DNA from 2 places in the Desulfocurvus thunnarius genome. Region 2 is predicted to be linked to the other one. Evidence: predicted binding sites of a transcription regulator. Region 2 holds the regulator's gene; the other holds the start of a gene.
What was found. The regulator sigma-54, encoded in region 2, starts transcription at its own class of promoters, with help from an activator protein. The targets are predictions, from matches to a motif close to CTGGCACGGNNNNTGCTT.
Positions count from the first base shown of each region.

Region 1 (4,936 bases), 1.1 Mb from region 2:
AACCGCCGTTTCTTCGAGATCCGCGTGCGCGAGATGGTCGCCCGGGCCCTGGAGCGCGGCGAGGTCTTCCACCTGATGATGATCGACTGCGACGGGTTCAAGGGCGTGAACGACACCCTGGGGCACCTGGCGGGCGACGACCTGCTGGTGCGCCTGGCGGAGATTCTGCGCCTGTCCACCCGCGAGGAGAAGGACACGCCCTTCCGCTACGGGGGCGACGAGTTCGGGGTGCTGGTGGCGGGAGTGTCGCGCAAGGGCGCGGTGGATCTGGCCGAACGCATCCGGCGCCGCTTCGCGGACCTGGGTATTCCCGGCACGTCCCTCAGCGTGGGGCTGGCCGAGGGGCCAGGGGCGCACCTGGGCGAGGTGGAGCACGTGGCCGACGAACTCAAGCGCGCCGCCGACGAGGCGCTGTACGCCGCAAAGCGCCAGGGCAAGGACCGCGTGATCGCCGCCTGGAACGAGGCCGCGCCCGGAGACGAGGCTCCGGCGGGCGCCGTGGCCGCCCTGGCCGGGGCGGACCCCGCCGCCTAGCGCCTGCGCTGGACGCCCGGCCCGGCCCCGAGCCCGGCGGCTTCGGCGGGGGAGCCTTCGGGGGCGGGTTCGGCCTCGCGGCGCTGGCGGGCCAGCTTCAGGTAGCGCCTGCGCATCTCGTCGAAGGATTCGCGGGTTTCGCGGCGCGCGGCGGGCGTCAGGAACGATGAGAGCTTCTTTTCCAGCACGTGGGGGTTGGTTTCGGTCTTGATGGCCGTCACGCCCTCGACGATGAGCTTGTGCACCAGGATTTCGCGCTCGGTCTTGCCGCGGATGTTCTCGGCGACGGGCGCCAGCACGAAGGTGCCGAGCAGGATGCCGTAGAGCGTGGAAATGAGCGCCACGGGGATGTACTTGAGGATTTCCCCGGTGTTGCCCAGGCCGAAGAGCAGGCCGATGAGGCCGATGACGCTGCCCGCCAGGCCGAAGGCCGGGGCGTAGGCCGCCATGGCCCGGAATACGCGCTCCTGCTGGTGGCGGCGGATCTTGAAGAAATGGATTTCCGTCATCAGGATGTCGCGGATGTCGTCCACGGCGTAGTTGTCGGCGACCATGTTCAGGGCTTCGCGCAGGAAGTTGAAGGTCGTGCGCTCTCCGGCGTGCTCCAGGCTTTGCAGCCCGTCCACCCGCGAGCGGATGGCCAGGTCCAGCAGCACGCCGATCACGTCGTCGGGGTTGGTGCCGCCGTGGCGGTAGGCGCCCCGGGCCACGAGGCAGGCCGTGCGGATGTGCCCCAGCGGATAGGACAGCAGGGTCGCGCCCACGGTGCCCGACACCACCACGAGCATGGCCTCCAGGTTCAGGTAGGCCGCCGCGTTCCCCGCCAGGGCGAAGGTGGCGATGAACACCGCGATGCACAAGGCGGCGCCGATGGCGTTGGAACGGCTCATTGCCCTTCTCCCTTGTAGTCGATGGGTGCGGGAGCCTCGGGCCGTTTCAGCTCGATCTCCACACGGCGGTTGCGCAGCCTGCTTTCCGGGGTCAGGTTGGGCGTGCGCGGTTTGTACATGGAATGCCCGGACACGGTGATCCGCCCGGGGTCCACGTGCCCGGCGTCCATGAGCACGCGGGCCACGTTCAGCGCCCGGGCCACGGACAGGTCCCAGTTGGTCGGATACTCGGGGGTGTGCACGGGGGTGTTGTCCGTGTGGCCGTGGACGTGCACGTCGTAGCTGGCCTTGGCCGCGATGGCCGCCACGGCGGCCAGGAAGCGCAGGCCCTCGGGCTGCACCCGGGCGTCGAAGCGGTCGAAGAGCATGGGTCCGTGCATGCTGATGCGCACGGTGTCTCCGTCCAGCTCCACATGCACGTCGGTCAGGGCCGATTCGGTAACCGCAGCGCTGACGGACTCGAAGAGCTTTTGCGGGCCCGTTTCGGGCAACAGGCCGGGCACATGGCGGTCGTACACCGGCACCTCGCCCTTGCGCGCGCCGACCTCGGAAATCCGGTCCACGTTCTCGAACTCCACATGCCCCCGGAACGCCTGGAGATAATCCATTTTCGCGCTGGCGTAGACGAACAGGACCGTGAACAGCACGAACATGGTCATCATCAGGTCCGCCCAGGGCACGGACCAGTGGACCTCGGGCACGTCGGTGTCGCCGCCGAAGATATCCTCCTCGTACAGCTTGATGCGTCGTGCGCGGGCCACGGCCTCGTCGCGGACGGGGCCGTCCGGCGCGGGCGTGGCGCCTTGCAGGGTCTGGTCGATGGCCATGCGGTCCTTCCTCCTGGGGCGGTCGCCCATGGAAAGCAAGGAACGTGCCTGCCGGGAGCCTGCGGGCTCCGGCCGGGGAGCGGGCCGCGAAACGGGCGGCCCGGGCCGCTTTTCGCGCCGGGGCGTGCGCGCGGGGCGGCGGCTGGCGCCTGTACGGGGCCGGAAGTGTCGGAAAGCCGACGCGCCCTCAGGGCGCGGGCGCGGCTTCCGCGTAGCAGTCCGCCGGGCCCTGGATTTCCGTCAGCAGGGCGTGGAAGGAGCCGACCACGACCTTGCTGGAGATGCGCACCGGGATGCGCCGCTCGTCGGCGGTGACCCAGATGTGCAGCGCGGCGCCGGGGCTTTTCTTGAAGATGCCGCCCACGTGGGACAGGTCCGGCTCCACGAGATAGCAGTCGAACACCCCGGCGGGCACCTCGATGGTCTCGCGGGCCAGCACCGTGGCCCGGCCGAGCACGCATTTGACCCCGTCGGTCACCGGGCGCAGCACCGTGGCACCGACCTCCAGGGGCATGATCCGGAAGGCGTAGAACACCGACAGGGGGTCGAAGGTGTCGGGGTAGACGCCGATGGGATCCTTGGGGCCGTTGGTCAGGTTGGAATACTGGGCCTTGAAGCGGTCCCAGTCGAAGCGCACGGTGATGTCGCGCTCGTAGGAGCCCTCGCGCTGCTCCTTCAGGTAGAGCAGCGAGCGGTTCAGCCCGGTGTCGGTGAAGGCGTCCACCCGGTCGCGGACCTTGTAGAAGAAATCGACGAATTCGGTCGTTTGGGCCCGCATGCGGAAGTGCAGGGCGGGCTCGCCGTCCACATCGGCCACGGGCAGGACCTCGATGGACGATTCCCCGGCGGTCAGGGCGGCCCAGCGCAGCGTGTAGACCAGGCGCTCGCCCGGGCAAAAGGGCAGGCCCTCCAGAGCCGGGGCGGGCGCGGCCCACGCGGCGGCCACGGCCAGCACGGCCAGGAGACGGACCAGGGCGCGCGCGGCGCGGCGGGGGCGGAGCGGGAAGGGCATGGCCCATGATACATCAGGCCCGGCCCGGAGAAAAGGGGGCGCCGGGGGAGCGGCGGGCCGCTCCCCCGGCGCGGGGGTTGTTCGTATCGTCCCTGTGCCGTTATGCCTTGGCGATGGTGATGAAGTGTTCCTGCATGGCGATGGCGCCGCCCGCGGGGTCGATCTTGAACAGGCCGCCGACCATCATCTCCTGGTCGGCGATGCCCCGGGAGGAGCGGGACTCGGCGGGAATCTTGTGGCCGAATCCGTGGACCATGAAGGCCGCCTCGGGGTGGATGAAATCCGTGACCAGGGCCACGGACTGGGCCGAGTAGCCGCCGCCGGAGACGGTGATGGCGTCGCCGTCGGACAGGCCCAGGGCCTTGGCGCGGTCGGTGTGGATCCACACCGGGTTCACGGGCATCTGCTCGTTGAGCACGAAGTTGTTGACCGTGTGGCCCTGGGTGTGCAGCGCGCAGCGGCCGAAGGCGATGCGGAACTGGCCTTCGGGCGGGGCGGCCGGGGATTCGTAGGGCGCCAGCGAGGGCAGGCCCATGCCTTCGAGCTTCTGGCAGACGACCTCGATCTTGCCCGAGGGCGTGCCGAACTTGAGCTCGTCCCAGGTGCGGTACTTGGGCTTGTCGGACAGCCAGACTTCGCCGGTGGCGTCGAAGTCCTCGGGGGTGTAGCCCGTGCCTTCGAGCTGGTAGTTCCACATGTCGCGGGCCGTTTCGAAGGCCAGCTCGGGGCGGCCCAGGCGCTTGGCCAGCCCGCCGAGGATCTCCCATTCGGCCTTGGTGTCGTAGCGCGGCTCCACGGCACGGTCGCGGCGGAAGAAGTAGGTCTTCACGCCCTTCTTTGTGGCGATGGGCGACTCGCGCTCCAGGTAGGTGCTCAGAGGCAGGATCACGTCGGCGTGCCACGCGGTGTCGGACCAACTGAAGGTCGTGGACACCAGCAAATCCAGGTTCTCCCAGATTTTCTTCATCTTCGGCTGGTCGGGCATGGCGTGCAGCGGGTCGTGGCGATGCACGATGTAGGCCTTGATCGGGTAGGGATCACCGGTTTCGATGGCCTCGTAGGCCTTGTTGATCAGGCCCGGGCCCGCGTCGATGTGCTTGAGCTTCCAGCCCGCGCCGTCGGCGCGCTTTTCCTCGGGCTTGGGGAACAGGGCCGCGAAGGACTTCAGGCCCTTCTTGTCGAAGTGGCCGGGGCCGTTGACGAAGGGCAGGCCGCCCTTGGCGCCGATGGCGCCCAGCAGGGCGTTGATGAGGTACGCCGTGCGGCTGACGTAGAAGGACGTGGTGTAGCGCGCGGTCATCCAGCCCGGGTGCCAGATCACGGCGGGGGCGGCGGCCTTCAACTCCTTGCAGAACTTGACCAGCGCCTCGGCGGAGATGCCCGTCTCCTGCTCGGCCCATTCGGGCGTATAGGGCGCCACGAACTCCTGGAGCGTCTCCAGGCCTTCGATGAAACGCTCGGCGTATGCCTTGTCGTACCAGCCGTTGTTCAGCAGGGTGTGGATCACGGCCAGGTTGAAGGCGTAGTCCGTGCCGGGGCGCACGAGGAAGAAGTTGTCGGCCTTGGTGGCGGTGACGCTGGCGCGGATGTCGATGCAGGTGATCTTGCATCCGGCTTCCTTGCCGTCGAGCACGCCGTTGACTTCCTTGACGTTGATGGCCTCGAAGATGTTG
Region 1 covers NZ_AP042411.1:933,081-938,016, reverse strand. The annotation lists gene ACZ5KV_RS04065 (GGDEF domain-containing protein) at 1-534, shown strand, start outside; gene ACZ5KV_RS04060 (motility protein A) at 531-1,424, opposite strand; gene ACZ5KV_RS04055 (OmpA/MotB family protein) at 1,421-2,251, opposite strand; gene ACZ5KV_RS04050 (DUF3108 domain-containing protein) at 2,439-3,263, opposite strand; gene ACZ5KV_RS04045 (molybdopterin-dependent oxidoreductase) at 3,364-4,936, opposite strand, start outside.
Region 1: a site for sigma-54 is predicted at 2,285-2,302, ahead of ACZ5KV_RS04055 (OmpA/MotB family protein). Genes of this name have one in related genera too.

Region 2 (4,936 bases):
CCGCCCCACCTGCACAGGCTCGTTGGGCACGCAGCGGAAGTCCAGGACCACGCCGTGGGCCGCGAAATAGCTCAGGCAGACCTTGTCCTGCCCGCCCAGGGCCACGTGCGCGCAAATCTGCTCCTTGCCCGGGCCGTAGTGCATGTTGCCCAGGTTCAGGCTGCTGAAGGCCATGCCGTGCTCGTGGGCGCGGCGGGCGTCCTGGCACGAGGCGAAGAGCACCAGCACATCGGGCTCGGCCTCGTCCTGGAAGGCCGAGGACAGGAAGTCGTGCAGCCCTTCCACGGCGACGAAGACCTTCTCCACGTGGCTGGGGATGGCCAGCCCCATGATCTCCTGGCGCAGCGGGTCCGCGCTGACCTCGTCGTTGGCGACCACGATCATCCGCGAGCGGGTGAAGGGCAGCCAAGTTTCGATGATCTGCCCATGGATCAGGCGATTGTCCACGCGCACCCAGAACACGGTCAGTTCCCCGCCACCTTCTGGCGCAGCACCTCGCCGGCGACCACGATGCCCTGGATGCCCGCGGCCTTGGCCTCGTCGGCCAGACGCGAGAGCGGCAGCGCGCGCATGCCGAGCACCTTGAGCAGCATGGGCAGGTTCACGCCGGTGATGACTTCCAGCTTGCCCGTGCCCAGCAGGGACAGGCTCAGGTTGGTCGGCGTGCCGCCGAACATGTCCGTCAGCAGCATGACCCCGGCCCCGGTGTCCACACCGGCAACGGCCTGACGCAGGGCGTCCATGGTCTTGTCCATCTCCGTCGCGGTGTCCACGCTCACGGCCACGCAGGCACGCTGGGCGCCGAGGATCATCTCTGCGGCGGCAATCAGGCGGGTGCCGTAGTCGGTGTGGGTCACGACGACGACGCCAACGTCGCCGCCCTTGGGCTTCTTGTCCTTGTTCATCGGCTCGCTTGTGCTTGCGGTGCGGGCCCGGCTGCCCTGCGCCGTCATTTCAGGTCGATATGCCGGTGCTCGAGAAAAACTGCATAATCCGAGTTGCGCAAGGAGTCAAAGACTGCTTCGGCCACGGCCACGGAGCGGTGCCGCCCGCCGGTGCAGCCGAAGGCGATGGTCAGCCGGTAGCGGCCCTCGTGGGCGTACAGCGGCAGCACGAAGTTCAGGTAGTCGAGCTGGCGGCGCAGGAACTCGGCCCCCGGCTCGCGCCCGAGGACGAAGCGCGACACGGCCTCGTCCTTGCCGGACAGGGGCCGCAGGGCCTCGTCGAAATGCGGGTTGGGCAGAAAGCGCAGGTCGAAGACCAGGTCCACGTCGGTGGGCATGCCGTGCTTGAAGCCGAAGGACAGGATGTACAGCCGCAGGCCCCAGCGCTTGTCGCGCAGGAAATTCCATTTTTCCTGGAGGGTGCGCCGCAGGTCGTGGATGGAATAGCCCGAGGTGTCCACCACCAGTTCGGCCTGGTCGCGCACGGGGGCGAGCATTTCCCGCTCGCGGTCCATGGCCGCCTCCAGGGACAGGGTGCCCTCCAGCGGATGGGGGCGGCGCGTGGCGGCGTAGCGCCGCAGGAGCACCGCCCGCGAGGACTCCATGAACACGATGCGCGGGCGGATGCCCAGAGTGGCGCATTGCGAAAGGGTTTCGCGCCACTGGACCAGGAAGTCGGACTGGCGCACGTCCATGCCCAGGGTCAGGCCCCGGTGGTGCAGCTCGGTCTGGCTGTCGAACAGGCGCACCACGTCGGGGATGAGCCCGGGAGGCATGCCGTCCACGGCCAGAAAGCCCAGGTCCTCGAACACCTTGAGCGCCGTGGATTTGCCCGCGCCGGACAGCCCCGTGAGGATGACCACCGGGATGTGGCCGCCCGCATCCGGGGCCATGTCCGGCCGGATGCCGCCCGGCGGGGTCTGGGCCTCCTGGGTCATGGCGCCTCCGTCAGCAGGCCCGCAGCAGCCGCAGCAGGCCGTCCGCTCCCGGCGCAGCCAGGAAGGACCGCCGGAAGGCGTCGTCCTTCAGCAGGCGGGAAATGCCCGCCAGCACGCGCAGGTGCTGGCCGACGACCTGCTCGGGCGCCAGGACCAGGAAGAAGATGGTGCAGGGCTTGTGGTCCAGGGCGTCGAACTCGACGCCCTGCTCGCTGCGCCCCACAACGAGGACGATCCTCTCAATGCAGTCCATCTTGCCGTGAGGGATGGCCACGCCGTCCCCGATGCCCGTGGTGCCGAGCTTTTCGCGTTCCTTGAGCACCTTGAGGGCCGTGGCGGCGTCCAGGCCGGGGACATGGTCCCCGGCCGCGGCCACCAGTTCGGCCAGGACGGCGTTCTTGGTCCTGGCCGCGAGGGACGGCAGAATCAGCCCCTCTTCCAGCAGTTCACCAATGATCATGCGTTACATCCCCGGGTCGATGAGGCCGAAGTCTCCGTTCTTGCGGAGGTAGATGACGTTGATACGCTCGGTCTGCGCGTTCTGGAAAACCAGGAACTCGTAGCCCAGGCTCTCCAACTGCATGGCCGCCTCCTCGACGGACATGGGCTTGGGCTCGTAGGCGTCGGCCTCGGTAATGGTCGGCACGCGCTCGCCGCCGCCCTCGGCCTCGGCGAAGGACAGCACGTCCATGCGCACGGTGCCGCGCTGGCGGCGCTTGTCCTTGGCCTTCTCGCGGATCTTGCGCACCTGGGCGTCCATCTTGTCCAGCACCAGGTCGATGGTGCTGTACATGTCCTCGGACTCCTCGAAAGCCGAGAGGTTGTTGTCGTCCCAGGTGAGCACGACGTCCGCCTTCTGGCGGAACTTCTCCACGGACAGGTTGATTTGCAGGTCGGCGTTGTCGGTGCCGGCGTACTTGATCAACTTCTCGAACCGCGCGGTGGCGTACTTCTTGAGATGATCGGAGGGCTCGAAGTTCTTGAAGTTGAAATTGATCTGCATGGATCTCCTCCTGTCTTGGGTGACACGACGACACTGGTCTGGCGGGTTTTCGCCGATTCCAGTGTAGAAGGAAACCGGATCGAAATAAAGGGCTACCCGGCGCGCGATCAAAAAACCTGCTTGCGCTTGGAGGAAGAGCGGATGCCCAGGGCCGTGCGGTACTTGGCCACCGTGCGCCGGGCAATGTTGACCTTCAGGGTGTCCTTCAGGTGGTCGGCGATCTTCTCGTCGGACAGCGGATGGCGGGCATCCTCGCCGCCGATGAGCTGCTTGATGAGCGCCTTGACGGACTCCGAGCCCACCTGGGAGCCGTCGTCCATCTCCAGGGCGCTGTTGAAGAAAAACTTCAACTCGAACACGCCGTGGGGCGTGGCCACGTACTTGTTGGTGGTGATGCGGCTGATGGTCGATTCATGCATCTCGATGTCGTCGGCGATATCCTTGAGAATCAACGGCTTGAGCGCTGTGACCCCCTGGCGGAAAAAGCCGTTCTGGAAGCGCACGATGCTCTCGACCACCTTGTAGAGCGTGCGCTGGCGCTGGAACAGGCTCTTCATCAGCCAGACCGCCGAGCGCATCTTCTCCTGGACGTACTCCTTGTCCTTGGAATTCTTGGCCAACAGGCCGTCCATGTAGAAGGAGTTCAGTTGCAGGCGCGGCAGGCCCTCCTCGTTGAGCACGATGACGAAATCGCCGTCGTACTCGTAAACGTACACGTCGGGGCTGACGTACTGCGGCTCCCCGCCGCCGTAGCTGGCGCCGGGCATGGGGTCCAGGGTCTGGAGCAGGTCCAGGTATTCCTTGAGCTGTTCCAGGGTCAGGCGGAACTTGCGGGCCACGGGCTTGAAGCGGCCCTTCTCCAGGTCCTCCAGATGCTCGCTGACCAGCTCCTTCAAAATGGGGTCGTCGTACCCGAAGACCTCGATCTGCACCAGCAGGCATTCGCGCGGGTCGCGCGCGGCCACGCCCACGGGGTCCAGGCGCTGGATGCGCCGGATCACGTCCTCCACCTGGGCCGTGGCGGCCCCGGCCATGGCGGCGACCTCCTCGCAGGAGGCCTGGAGATAGCCGTGGGAGTCCAGGTTGCCGATGACGACCTCGCTGATGGCCACTTCGGCGGGGCTGAAATCCGAAAGGCAGATCTGCCATTCCAGATGGCTTTCCAGGGAGGGCTTGACCGACAGGCGCGCGTCGTAGGCCATGCCCTCCTCGGGCGTTTCGCTCTCGCGCATCAAAGCCTGGCGCGAGGAACTGGAGAATTCGCCCAGGTAGTTCTCCCAGTCCGCGTTGCGGGCCAGGTCGCGCTCCACGGCCTCGTCGCCCTGGGCGGGGCGCTCGCGCTCGGGCTCGGCGGCGGTCTCGAAGGCGTCCTTGCCGTCGCGGCCGGAAGTATCCTCGAAGGCCTCTTCGCCCTTCTCCTCGAGCAGGGGGTTTTCGAGCAACTCCTGCTGGACCACGTCCAGCAGCTCGAAACGGGAGAGCTGGAGCAGCTTGATGGCCTGCTGCAACTGGGGGGTCATCACCAGTTGCTGCGAAAGCTTCATTTGCTGTCTGAGTTCAAGTCCCATCGTTGCCCGTCGTGTTCAGGTGCTGCGGTGCCGTGTCGATCAGGGGTCCGCCCGTCGCGGCCCGGCCCGCGCGGCAAAAGTCCTCGCCCGGCAGGGCCCGTTCTGCGCGGCTCGGGCAGACCATGCCACAGAGCCCCAGGCCTTGCAACTCAAATGGCAAGGATTTTGTATGCGCGAGGAAGCGCAAGAAGCGCGCCAGATTAGAGACTGAAAGCCTCGCCGAGGTAGACTTGGCGCGCCTGGGGATTCTCGCAAATCTCCAGCGGCGTGCCCGAAAGGATGACCCGGCCCTCGTAGACCAGATAGGCCCGGTCGCAGATGCGCAGGGTCTCGCGGACGTTGTGGTCGGAAATGAGCACGCCGATGCCGCGCTCCTTGAGCCCGCGCACGATGCCCTGGATATCGTCCACCGCGATGGGGTCGATGCCCGCGAAGGGCTCGTCGAGCAGCATGAACTTGGGGTCCAGGATCAGGGCCCGGGCG
Region 2 covers NZ_AP042411.1:3,449,969-3,454,904, reverse strand. The annotation lists gene ACZ5KV_RS15310 (PTS sugar transporter subunit IIB) at 1-462, opposite strand, end outside; gene ACZ5KV_RS15305 (PTS sugar transporter subunit IIA) at 465-905, opposite strand; gene rapZ (RNase adapter RapZ) at 950-1,882, opposite strand; gene ACZ5KV_RS15295 (PTS sugar transporter subunit IIA) at 1,893-2,342, opposite strand; gene hpf (ribosome hibernation-promoting factor, HPF/YfiA family) at 2,346-2,885, opposite strand; gene rpoN (RNA polymerase factor sigma-54) at 2,993-4,453, opposite strand; gene lptB (LPS export ABC transporter ATP-binding protein) at 4,654-4,936, opposite strand, start outside.